Regions from separate parts of the Alteromonas mediterranea DE genome, predicted to be linked through region 2. Evidence: predicted binding sites of a transcription regulator. Region 2 holds the regulator's gene; the other holds the start of a gene.

Region 1 (6,139 bases), 350 kb from region 2:
CCGCAAATCGAAGAAATTGAAAAACTAGCGAAGCAACTGCTCGCGCCTGAAATCAAAGAGGCCATTGTGGTAACCCAAGGCTTTGTTGGCGCAGATGAAGAAGGTCGTACTACAACACTTGGTCGTGGTGGGTCTGATTTTACGGCAGCGCTACTTGCTGAAGCCCTTGATGCCGAGGCGTGCGAGATTTGGACCGACGTAACCGGGGTATACACAACCGACCCGCGGATTACACCAGCAGCACACCCTCTGCCTGAACTGAGCTTTGAAGAAGCGGCAGAAATGGCAACCTTTGGTGCAAAGGTACTTCACCCTGCCACCATGGAGCCAGCGCTTCGCAAAGACATTAAAGTGTTCGTAGGGTCAAGCAAAGAGCCTGAAAAGGGCGGTACGTGGATTGTACGCAATTGTGAGCACGAGCCACCATATCGCGCTATCACCCGCCGTAAAGAGCAGGTAATGGTAACGGTTAAAACACCTAAGATGATGTACGCTCAGGGCTTTCTACAGCAGGTATTTGCGATTATCGCTAAACACAAACTGAGCGTTGACTTGGTAACCACGTCAGAAATCTCGGTATCGTTTACCCTAGATAACCCAGCAAACTCGGTAGCCCAGCGCCTGAATAAAGAGACCATTGCTGAACTTGAAACTATCTGTGATGTAAAGGTAGAGAAAGGGTACGATTTAGTAACCGTTGTGGGTAACAACATGCAAACGGCTATTGGCGTTTCAAGCAAGATTCTATCTGCGGTATCAGATTTTAACCTGCGTATGATTTGCTTTGGTGCAAACCCGCATAACTTGTCGTTCTTAGTAAACGAGACAGACAGTGATGACGTGGTTCGCAAGCTTCACAGCGCATTGTTTGAGTAAGCAAGTGTAAGATAAAAAAACGGCCGATATGATATCGGCCGTTTTTGTTTGTATTACGCGTAAATTATTACACTTTAAACTGTCTGATAGACTGTTGAAGTTCGTCTGCCAGACGCGCTACTTCATGGCTAGATTCAGACGTTTGCTGTGCACCTGCTGTGGTTTCTTCTGCAATACCCACAATGGTTTCAAGCTTTTCACTGATTTCTTGCGAGACCGTGTTCTGTTCGCGGGCAGACTGCTCAATTTGCGAGCTTACATCATGCGCTTTGTGAACCGCGTCTGTAATAATATCTAACGCCTGCGTTGCTTTCTCTGTTTGCTCAACACATGCCGCTGTTTGGTCTTTGCCTTGGTCCATAACCGCTACCGCTTTTTCGGCGCCCGCTTGAAGCACCTCAATCATGGCATTGATTTCTTGTGTCGACTCTTGGGTTCGGCTAGCAAGGGTTCTTACTTCATCAGCAACTACCGCAAAGCCTCGGCCTTGTTCACCGGCACGGGCAGCTTCGATAGCTGCGTTCAAGGCTAGCAAGTTAGTTTGATCGGCAACACCGCGGATAACGTCCAGAATACCGCCAATACTAGCGCTGTCTTGATGCAGCTTGTTAATAACGTCGGCCGCTTCTTGCACGTCGCGAGACAGAATTTCGATGGTGTTCTTATTCTCTAACGAAATTTGACGCACGTTTTCGGCTTCAGCATCAGCATGGCGAATTTGGCTAAGCGTATCTTCAGCATTTTGCACGACCAGCTGAGACGTAGAGTGCATTTCTGTTGTTGCTGTCGCTACTTGGCCAATCTGAGACTTCTGATCCTGAATTGAATGAGTAGTTTGCGCGGTGACTGCCGACGTTTGCTCTGACGCCGCAGCTAACTGCTCAGCGCGAACATTGATGCCGGTAATCAGCTCTTTAAGGCTGCCTATTAAAGCATTACAGTTTCGAGCTAACAGACCGAATTCGTCTTGTGCTGAATCATCAAGACGATGAGTTAGGTCACCCGATGAGGCAACAGTGAGTAACTCATTTACGCGATAAAGTGGGCGTGTAATAGCGCGTACTGTCACGTAACCTATGAACGCAGCAACCGCGATAGAAATGATCACAACAACGATAACAAACGTGTTGCCCGTTGCAATGGCACTGTTTACTTGGCTTTCTACGTGTGACGCTTTTTTGTCCGCCAACGTTAGCAAGTTTTCAAGTGCAACCACACCTTGCGTAATGTTTTGATCAGATGCGTTCAGCGCTTTCTCTGCATCATTTCTACGCTCTAAGCGGTCCACGTGGAGTTGGACTACGCCATCGTTTGCTTTTATTGCATTTATTGCGTCGTTTACAAGGTCATTAATATCATCCAGCGTACCTGAGTCGTCACGACCGCCAGCAGCTTGCATCATGTCGCTTAACTGCGTAACCACTTTCTCAACAACAAGGTCTACTTCGTTACCTAGCGTCTGTGAACGCACTAGCGTCTGGGTTTTAATGTACTCGTAAGATACGGTGAGTAAAGACAGCAGTGACGTTTCAAGTTGACCGCCAATCTCAGCTGCACGTCTAAGGTTTGAATCTTGTTGAACGCTATCTAAATCTGAAAAGTCCAGAAGGTAGGTTGAAGCATCATCGGCGTTATCTTCCGCATCACCCAGTCTATCTTCAATACTGTTACGTAAATCAAGATACATTTGGTGGTTTTTATACATAGCTTCAACGTTGTTAATATACGTTTCGTATGACTCACGCACACTGTTGAGTGTGCTTTTTAACTCTGGCTCGTTGTTAACAGCCTGCGCTAACTTTTTATACTCGCTTTCAAACGTATCTTTAGCAGAGTTAAAAGACGCTCGTTTGTCCTTTAATTCACTGACGTTTTCTTCGATATAGCTTTCAAAAGTTAGCCGCCCCATGTTGAGGAAGCTGGCTTTTAATGCGTTGCTGCCCGCTACCGTAGGTAGAGCAACGTCATTAACTTCTTCTGTAGCAGAGCCTATTGAGTTGAGGTTATAAAGTGAAACAACACTAATGACGATTAGAAGTGCGCTAATCGCGACAAATCCCCCGATTACGCGTGTGGCTACCGTTATTTTCATCGGAACTCCTGGATGAGTGTTTTTATTTTTATCCCTAACGATATTACCCGTCTCAGTTAACAAAATATAGCGCTTAAGCGCAAGACTTTGCCCTCAACGAGAGAAGGTAATGAAACATCATCGTTACTAACTTACGTAAGTGTATCGGCTACAATAATTTAATGTTTATTTTATTTAGCAACTTGGTATAGAAATAGTAGCGTAATTATAGGTAGTAATACCAGTTTGCGCTTCAAATAAGGTGGGCAAGGAAGGCAGACTTGCTCGCAAAGCCTGCCTTTTTGTCTTTAAGCTTTTACGTTTTCCAGTGTATCACTGCTAAGGTTAAGCATGGTCATACTTTGCCCCCACACGTAGCCCGTATCTAAGCCAATAAACTGAGCGCTATTAGTTTGGCCTGAAAGGGCCGCCCAGTGGCCAAATACAACGCGCTGATTGGCAAGTAGCTGTTCATTCTTTCGTTCGAACCACGGCATAATTGTGCTACTTGTACTGTGCGACACTGCGCTAGGGTGAGATTTATTGTCGAAATCGAGCGTTCCATCACTGTAAATAAAGCGCATTCGCGTGCAGGCATTAACAATAAAGCGCAGCCGCGCTTCGCCGGTCCATTTTTCAGACCAGTTATCGGGGCTATTTCCATACATGCTGCTTAGAAAATTAGCATAATTATCTGACTTCAAAATGGTGCTGACTTCGTCGCTTAACGACACGGCCTTATCAATTGACCATTTAGGATAAAGCCCAGCATGGACCATAATAGAGCGCTTATCTATTTTCATGGCTAAGGGGAATTGTCTAAGCCAGTCAATCATTTCCGGCAAATCAGGCGCGCTTAATAAGTCGTCTAACTTGTCTGATTTCTTAGGCTTGCGAATGCCGTTGACTACGGCGAGTAGGTGGAGATCATGATTACCTAAAACGCTATTAAAGTTATCTCCAAGCGATTTTAGAAAACGAAGGGTGCTTAAAGAGTCTTCACCACGAGCGACAAGGTCGCCCACGGCAAGCAACGTATCGTTTTCTTCATCAAATTGTACTTTATCTAAAGCGCGTCGAAGACCGTCATAGCAGCCTTGAATATCGCCAATGACGTAGGTGTTACCTTGTGACATAGAAACCTTAATGAAGAATGCTTGGAATGGCTAATCGAAATACATTGATAGGAACTCGAAAGCGTTCTTTGCTCTCTAGCTCCATCTCATAATAGCCTTCCATATTCCCCACAGGTGTGTTAATAACCGCACCACTGGTATATTCAAACTGTTCACCGGCTTTTAAGAAAGGTTGTTTACCTACTACCCCAGCACCTTCTATTTCAGAGGTTTTACCGTTGGCATCGGTGATCTTCCAATAGCGGTTGATCAGCTGAACGGTATGATTGCTCTTGTTTTCAATAGTGATGTGATAGGCAAAAGCAAACTGCTTTGAATCTGAAGGAAGGTGGTCTGGAAGGTGGCGGGTTTTCACCCGCACCTTTATATCAAGTACATCCATAGATGGCTATTGCTCTTGTTGACTCTCTTTTGCAGACACTGCGTTGGCAATGGTGGCAAAATCATTGAGAGATAGCACTTCAGCGCGACAGGTAGGGTCAATACCTAGCTCACGAATTTCTTCCTCGCTTAAGCTGTCCTTAAGTGAGTTACGAATGGTTTTACGGCGCTGATTAAAAGCCTGTGCACAAACCCGCTCTAGCGTACTAACAGACACAACGTCAACCGGTGGCGACTGATGCGGGACAAGCTTCACTACCGCTGAATCTACCTTCGGCGGCGGCTTAAACGCACCGGGTGGAACATTCAATACGGGGATCACATGGCAGTAGTACTGCGCCATTACCGAAAGTCTACCGTAGTTCTTTGAACCGGGACCTGCTGCTAAGCGGTTAACCACTTCTTTTTGCAGCATAAAATGCATATCTTCAATGCAATGAGCATGATCAAAAAGGTGGAACATTAACGGCGTTGAAATGTTGTAAGGCAAGTTACCAAAAACACGCAGCTTTTTATCTTTGAGCGGCATCTCTTTAGACAGCGCACCAAAGTCCATGGTCATTGCATCTTGCTCTATAACAGTCAGCTTTTCACCATTAAACGGATGATGGCGCAAACGTTTGGCAAGATCTCGATCTAGTTCTATAACCGTTAATGCGTCGACTTCTTCGCAAACGGGGTCTGTTAACGCGCCTAAACCCGGCCCTATTTCCACCAAGTTCTGTTCGTTTTTAGGGGCGATGGCCGCAACAATTTTACCTATCACGTAGTCGTCGTGAAGGAAATTCTGACCGAATCGCTTCCTGGCCGTATGGCCTAAATGTGTTTTACTCATTGTTGATGATGTGCAAGCTCAATGGCTTTTTCCAATGCTTTTCTGAAACTACCGGCGTCGGCTTCTCCGGTACCGGCTAAATCTAATGCAGTACCGTGATCAACTGAAGTACGAACAAAAGGTAACCCTAATGTGATATTCACTGACGCCCCAAAACCTTTGTATTTTAGCACGGGAAGGCCCTGATCGTGATACATAGCAAGCACCACGTCGGCATTTTCAAGGTATTTAGGTTGAAAAATAGTATCTGCAGGTAGAGGACCCGTAATATTTAGCCCCTCTTCCCTCAATTCATTTAGCGCAGGAATAATGGTATGGATTTCTTCAGTACCAATATGACCGTCTTCACCGGCGTGAGGGTTCAAACCACACACATAAATATGAGGCTCTTTAATACCAAACTTCAGTTTCAGGTCGGTATTGATAATATGGATAACTTTGTAAAGTCGCTCGCGGGTTATGGCTTTTGCTACATATTCAAGAGGGATATGGGTTGTAGCAAGCGCTACATTAAGCCCTTCAGTGGAAAGTAGCATCACCACGTCAATGGTATTAGATTGATACGCAAAGAACTCGGTATGACCGCTAAACGAGACGCCAGCTTTGTTAATAATGCCTTTGTGAACCGGGCCGGTAACAACGGCGTCGAAGTCGCCATTAATATTTGCCTGACAAGCCTGGCGCAGCGTTTCTACTACATACAAGCCATTTTCACTATCAAGCTCACCCGCAGTCACTTTCACTGATTTATCTATTTGCTTTATAAACAACGAACCCGCAGCTTGTACCTGCGGGTTATTTTCATCGTAATCGATGAGTGTAAGAGGAAGGCCTAACGTG
Region 2 (6,139 bases):
ATGGTTGCTCCCGCCATACCCGGCGTGCCTTGAAGCAAAGCATCAAGAGGTTTGATTACCACTTCTTCTTGACCTATTAGCGCGTCTACGACGAATCCAACTTGTTGTGTACCAATTTGTACTACAACCACGTGCCCTTTTTCTCTATTAATATCTTTAGGGCCACGAATTAGCCATTCGCCAAGGAAGAACAACGGAATTGCCTTTGAACGAACTATCATTGTTAGTTGGCCATCAACCGTGTTGGTCTTTTTGATGTCCATGTTTATTATTTCGTTCACCGCACCTAATGGTAACGCAAAGGTCTGTTTTCCTACAACAATCATTAACGTAGGCAAAATAGCTAAGGTTAGAGGCACTTTTATTTCTAACCTGGTCCCTTTTCCTAACTGAGAATCAATGTTTACGGTACCGTTTAGCTGGTTAATTTTGGTTTTAACCACGTCCATACCGACACCACGACCAGAAATATCGCTGATCTCTGTCTTCGTTGAGAAGCCCGGTGCAAAGATTAGATTGAACGCCTCAACGTCTGACATACGCGCTGCCGCATCTGCATCGAGAACGCCACGGCTGATGGCAATTTCCTTGAGCTTTTCGGCATCCATCCCTTTACCATCGTCTTCGATGGTAAGTAAAATATGATCGCCCTCTTGGGAAGCAGATAATTTAACCGTTCCCATACGAGGCTTACCTGAAGCGGCGCGATCATCAGGCATTTCAATACCGTGATCGACCGAATTTCGAACCAAGTGAACTAATGGGTCTGCCAGAGCTTCTACTAAATTTTTATCTAAATCAGTGTCTTCACCAACAAGCTCTAAAGTAATCTCTTTCTTCAAGCTTCGCGCTAGGTCACGTACAACACGGGGGAAGCGGCCGAAAACCTTTTTAATAGGCTGCATGCGGGTTTTCATCACCGCACCTTGGAGGTCTCCAGTCACTACATCTAAGTTCGCAATGGCTTTCGACATGCTTTCGTCGTTGCTGTTTATGCCTAAGCTGATTAGCCTATTTCTTACCAATACTAGCTCGCCCACCATGTTCATAATTTGGTCTAGACGCTTAGTGTCGACCCGCACCGTGGTTTCAGCCGGTGGGGCTGCGGCAGCTGCCTTTTTATCATCTTTCTTAGGCGCTGGGCTAGCCGCTTTGGGTTTCGCGGTTGAGCCTGGCTTAGATGGTGCGGCTGAATTTGACGTAGGCGCAGCTTTAACAGGTGCTGCTTGTTTAGCCTTCTGAACAGCTTCAGTCGCCGCTTTATCTACTGGTGGCTCAGGTGAAATAGGCGCTGCGCTTTGTTGCGTAGGGCCTTGACCTGAACCATGCAGCTGATCAAGAAGTGCTTCGAACTCATCGTCAGTAATTTCTTCATCGCTGCTTGAGTTCGATGGTGCGGGCGCTACCGGTGCTTTAGGTTCAGAGGCAGGAGCAGCGCTAGTTGCGAACTGGCCTTTGCCGTGTAAATCGTCGAGAAGCGCTTCAAATTCTTCGTCGGTGATATCGTCGCTATCGCCGCCAGCGGTCGGTGTCGTGGGTGCTGAAGGTGATGCTGGCGCGACTGATGGCTTACTTGCTGAAGAAGATTGACCTGGCGCATTTGAACCATGAAGTTCATCGAGTAACGCTTCGAATTCATCTTCGGTTATTTCGTCAATACCACCGTCGCTTGTGCCGCTAGGCACTTGCGCTGTAGGTTCTTCAATGACAAGTTCAGGCTCCGCAGCAAATGACTCAGGTGCAGTGGCTGACTCTTCAGAGGCGCCAAAAATGTTTTCATCTGGCGTTTCCGGGCGACTTAATTTGTGCAATAAGTCGACAAGGTGTGCATCTGCAGGTTCGAGTGGATCGCGAGCTTTAACCCGCTCAAACATCTCTACCACCACGTCAGTGGCCTGCAAAATAATATCCATCAGTTCTGGGGTTAGGGTTCTTTGTCCATTGCGCATTACGTCAAAAACGTTTTCTGCACCGTGACAAATTTCTACTAACTCTGTGAGCGAAAGAAAGCCCGCTCCACCTTTAACTGTGTGATATCCACGGAAAATTGCATTCAGCAAATCCGCATCTTCAGGATTGTTCTCAAGATCAACGAGCTGTTCTTGTAATTGTTCAAGTATCTCTCCAGCCTCAACCAGAAAGTCCTGTAATATATCCTCGTCAACATCAAACGACATGCGCCCGCTCCCCTAAAAACCTAAGCTAGACAGAAGATCATCTACGTCATCTTGGCCAGAAACGACATCATCGCGTTTCTCGGCGTCAATAATTGGGCCTTCTGCCTCTACACCATCAACCTTATCGGCCTTAACGCTAGATGGTTTAGTTTGTTCTTCACCTTCGCGCTCGCCAAACATGGTTAGCATATTAACTAAGCTATCTTCTACCTCTTTTACAAGGTCGATAACGCGACGGATAACTTGACCCGTTAAGTCTTGATAGCCTTGAGCCATCAATACTTCGGTAAGTAACTGTGTAAGTTTAGCTGACTGAAGCGAACCGTCTTCCAATAATTCGTCTAAATCTGCACATAACGCTTTGAACTCGCCCAACTCGATTTGGCGGTTCATGAGCTTTTTCCACTCAGGCATCACTTTTTCGATACGCACCGACAGCATTTCCGCTATCGGCATACTCGCTTCCACAGCGTCCATTGTAGTATTAGCTGCTTTTTCGGTTTCTTCAATTACGTAGGTTAGGCGGGATTGTGCATCGGGAATATCGTCGGTAGCTAAGTTTTTGATGCGGTCGTCAATTTGAAAATTATTTAACGCGTCATGGAGTTGACGCGTTAACTTTCCTACTTCAGCAAATAGCTCAACGTTTTCCTTCATTGAGGCAGCTTCAAGTAGAGCGTTAGCAGACGCGTTGTCACCTTCTTCCAGATAGGTGACAAGCTGTTTGGCCTCTTCTAACGAAATTGGAACGTTTACATTCGTTGTCATCCAGTAAACCTCATTTATCTGGTGAGCGTCTGGATCAACCTAAACGTTCGAAAATTTTATCTAATTTTTCTTTTAAAGTTGCAGCGGTGAATGGTTTAACGACATAGCCGTTAACGCCCGCTTGTGCAGCGGCAACAATTTGCTCTTTTTTCGCTTCTGCAGTTACCATTAGTACAGGTAAATGCTTAAGTTTGTCGTCGGCTCTTATTGCGCGCAGCAAATCGATACCTTGCATTCCTGGCATGTTCCAATCGGTAACAACGAAATCAAAATCACCTTGCTGCAGCATAGGCAATGCAGTGCTTCCGTCATCCGCTTCCTGGATGTTAGAAAAACCTAAATCTTTAAGCAGGTTTTTGATGATACGTCTCATGGTTGAAAAATCGTCAACCACAAGAATTTTCATGCTTTTGTCCAAAATAGCCTCCAATGAGGGGTTAATTGTTATTAATTTCTATTCTTCGTCAGCTTGCCACGACTTCATTCGTGATTTGAGTTTTAACATGGCCTGACTGTGAATTTGGCTGACTCTTGACTCACTAACATCAAGAACTTCGCCAATTTCTCTTAAGTTCAGTTCTTCATCATAGTACAGTGAAAGAACAATTGCTTCTCGTTCAGGTAATGTCGTAATGGCATGGGCAAGCGCTTTTTGAAACGCGCCTTGCATTAAATCTTCAAGCGGCGCATCACTACCTCTACTCTGCTCAGTAGTAATTACATCTTCCGACACACCTAAATCTTCAATACCTACCAGCTTTCCCGCATTAACCTCATTAAGCATTTGGTGATAGTCCTGCAAGCTTACATTAAGCTTATCAGCAATATCAGAATCTCTCGCATCGCGGCCTGTTTCGCTCTCTACCTGTGAAATAGCCTCGGTAATAGCACGTCCATTTCTATGTACTGAACGCGGGGTCCAATCGCCTTTACGTATCTCATCTAACATAGCACCACGAATGCGAATGCCTGCGAAAGTTTCAAAGCTCGCGCCTTTCGACCCGTCGAAGTTACGCGCAGCTTCTAGCAAACCAATCATACCCGACTGGATCAGGTCATCAACAAGAACACTGGCCGGCAATCGCGCAATCAAGTGATGCGCAATGCGCTTAACCAATGACGCATGTCGTTCGACTAACTGCGATTTATCGGTTTGTTGACGATAAGCGGCGGCCTTGCTGTTCAACGCTGACTTCCTACTGCTTTTTCTGCAACGAGTTGTTCAATAAAAAACTCTAGGTGACCGCCCGGTTGTGCCGGAATGGGCCACGTAAGGGCTCTACTCGCAAGCTGAGTAATCGCAACAGCGGCGGGAGAACCCGGATACGCATCAACAATAGCCGTTTGTTTTCTCACGGCTTTGCGGATATTCTCATCAAAAGGTACGGTTGCCACTAATTCTAGTGCAACATCTAAAAAACGCCCTGTCACTTTGCTTAATTTGCTAAATAATTCCTGACCTTCCCGTACATCGCGAACCATATTCGCCACAACTTTAAAGCGAAATACACCGTGCTCACGATTAAGAATCTTTATTAAGGCATAGGCGTCAGTTAACGAGGTGGGCTCATCGCAAACCACTACCATGATGTCTTGAGAAGCTTTTGAAAAACTCAACACCATGTCTGAAATACCGGCCGCGGTATCTACGATGAGTACATCGATTTGCGAACGCAATTCACTAAAGGCTCTGATAAGACCCGCGTGCTGCGTTGGCGATAATTCTGCCATTGATTGCGTGCCAGAGGTGGCAGGCGCAATTTTAATACCGTGGGGGCCGGTGACTAACACTTCATCAAGCGTGCACTCGCCAGATAGCACGTGGGAAAGGTTTTTCTCAACCCGCAAACCTAGCATTACGTCTACGTTCGCCAGTCCGAGGTCGGCGTCGAGAACCATAACTCGCTTACCCTGCTTCGCCATAGCGATAGCGGTGTTTAGCGTAATGTTTGTTTTACCTACGCCACCTTTACCTCCGGTGACGGCGATAACTTTGATTAACCGTGATTGCTTCATTTTTCTTAAGCTACTCGCTTGGTCGTCAATCATACTGCTTATGCTGTTTTAATTGCGTTGTTGCTACTAGTATGATTCAAACCGTACTTTTTATAAAGCTTTGCAGCGGCAGAAACTAAAGATTTTGCCTCCGCAATCTTAATGTCTTCAGGTACTTTCTGACCGTCGGTGACATAACTAACCGGCAGTTGATATTCAACTGCAGCGCTCAATACCTCTCCTAAAGAGTAGCATTCATCTAACTTTGTGAAAATACAGCCACTTAGTTCGATATCATCATAAGCCTTAATGATGCGCTGTAGGGCAGGATATTGTGTATTTGCCTGCGCTACCAAATATTTTTTAACTTTTGGCATTTGACCATTATCAAACTGCTTAATCTGTTTAATTAAACGGCTATCCCGTTGGCTAAACCCTGCCGTATCAATCAATACTAGACGCTTATGACGAAGTTGGAATAATAAATCCGCAAGTTCTTCACTAGTCTGCGCTTTTCTCACCGTACAGCCAATAATTTTTCCGTATGTCGCGAGCTGCTCATAGGCCGCAATTCTATACGTATCTATGGTAATCATTGCTACTGAATCTGCACCGTACTTTTGTGCATAGCGAGCAGCTAGTTTTGCAACCGTCGTTGTTTTACCTGTGCCCGTCGGTCCGACTAAGGCAACTGCACCTTGCGCACTAAGTATATCGTTTCCTGTCACATTTATGCGATTAGCCAATAGGTTAAGAAGATACACCCATGCGTCTCGTTCATTGTAGTGTGCTGGTGTATAGTTAATTAGCTGACTGGCAAGTGCACTGCTTAACCCCATATCCGTTAGACGGGTAATCAAGTATTGATGTACCGGTTTTTGACGCTTGTTTTTCGCTTCCATCAAGTCTGCAACCTGATATTGTAAAACATCGCGCAACGACGCTAACTCTTCTTTAATTTGCGCCAATTCTGCAGATTGAGAGACGGGTGCCTCGTCTATGCTGGACGCTTGGTGGTCGGGAAATGTTGTTGCTCTGCCTTCGTCTTGTGCAAGGTGCTGGCTTTCTACGTCATCAATAAAGGCTTCTGAGAAATCAAGGTGTGACGCAATTTCGTTGGCATGTCTCGCATTTGCAGACATAGGCTGATTATGGTTGGCTGAATGCGACTGCGATGCTGAAGCATTACTTGATGAAGG

What was found. Region 2 encodes FliA, which starts transcription of late flagellar genes. Its sites were predicted from a motif close to CTAAAGNTNNNNNNNNNNNNGCCGATA; they were not measured.
Region 1: a site for FliA is predicted at 3,111-3,137, ahead of MADE_RS03890 (HAMP domain-containing methyl-accepting chemotaxis protein). Genes of this name have one in related genera too.

What each region holds. Positions count from the first base shown of each region.
Region 1 is NC_011138.3:852,030-858,168, forward strand. Features, by position in the region: gene lysC (lysine-sensitive aspartokinase 3) at 1-876, shown strand, start outside; gene MADE_RS03890 (HAMP domain-containing methyl-accepting chemotaxis protein) at 944-2,968, opposite strand; gene MADE_RS03895 (symmetrical bis(5'-nucleosyl)-tetraphosphatase) at 3,256-4,083, opposite strand; gene apaG (Co2+/Mg2+ efflux protein ApaG) at 4,091-4,465, opposite strand; gene rsmA (16S rRNA (adenine(1518)-N(6)/adenine(1519)-N(6))-dimethyltransferase RsmA) at 4,472-5,299, opposite strand; gene pdxA (4-hydroxythreonine-4-phosphate dehydrogenase PdxA) at 5,296-6,139, opposite strand, start outside.
Region 2 is NC_011138.3:1,204,437-1,210,575, reverse strand. Features, by position in the region: gene MADE_RS05545 (chemotaxis protein CheA) at 1-2,177, opposite strand, end outside; gene MADE_RS05540 (protein phosphatase CheZ) at 2,190-2,945, opposite strand; gene cheY (chemotaxis response regulator CheY) at 2,980-3,363, opposite strand; gene MADE_RS05530 (RNA polymerase sigma factor FliA) at 3,400-4,131, opposite strand; gene MADE_RS05525 (MinD/ParA family protein) at 4,128-4,994, opposite strand; gene flhF (flagellar biosynthesis protein FlhF) at 5,000-6,139, opposite strand, start outside.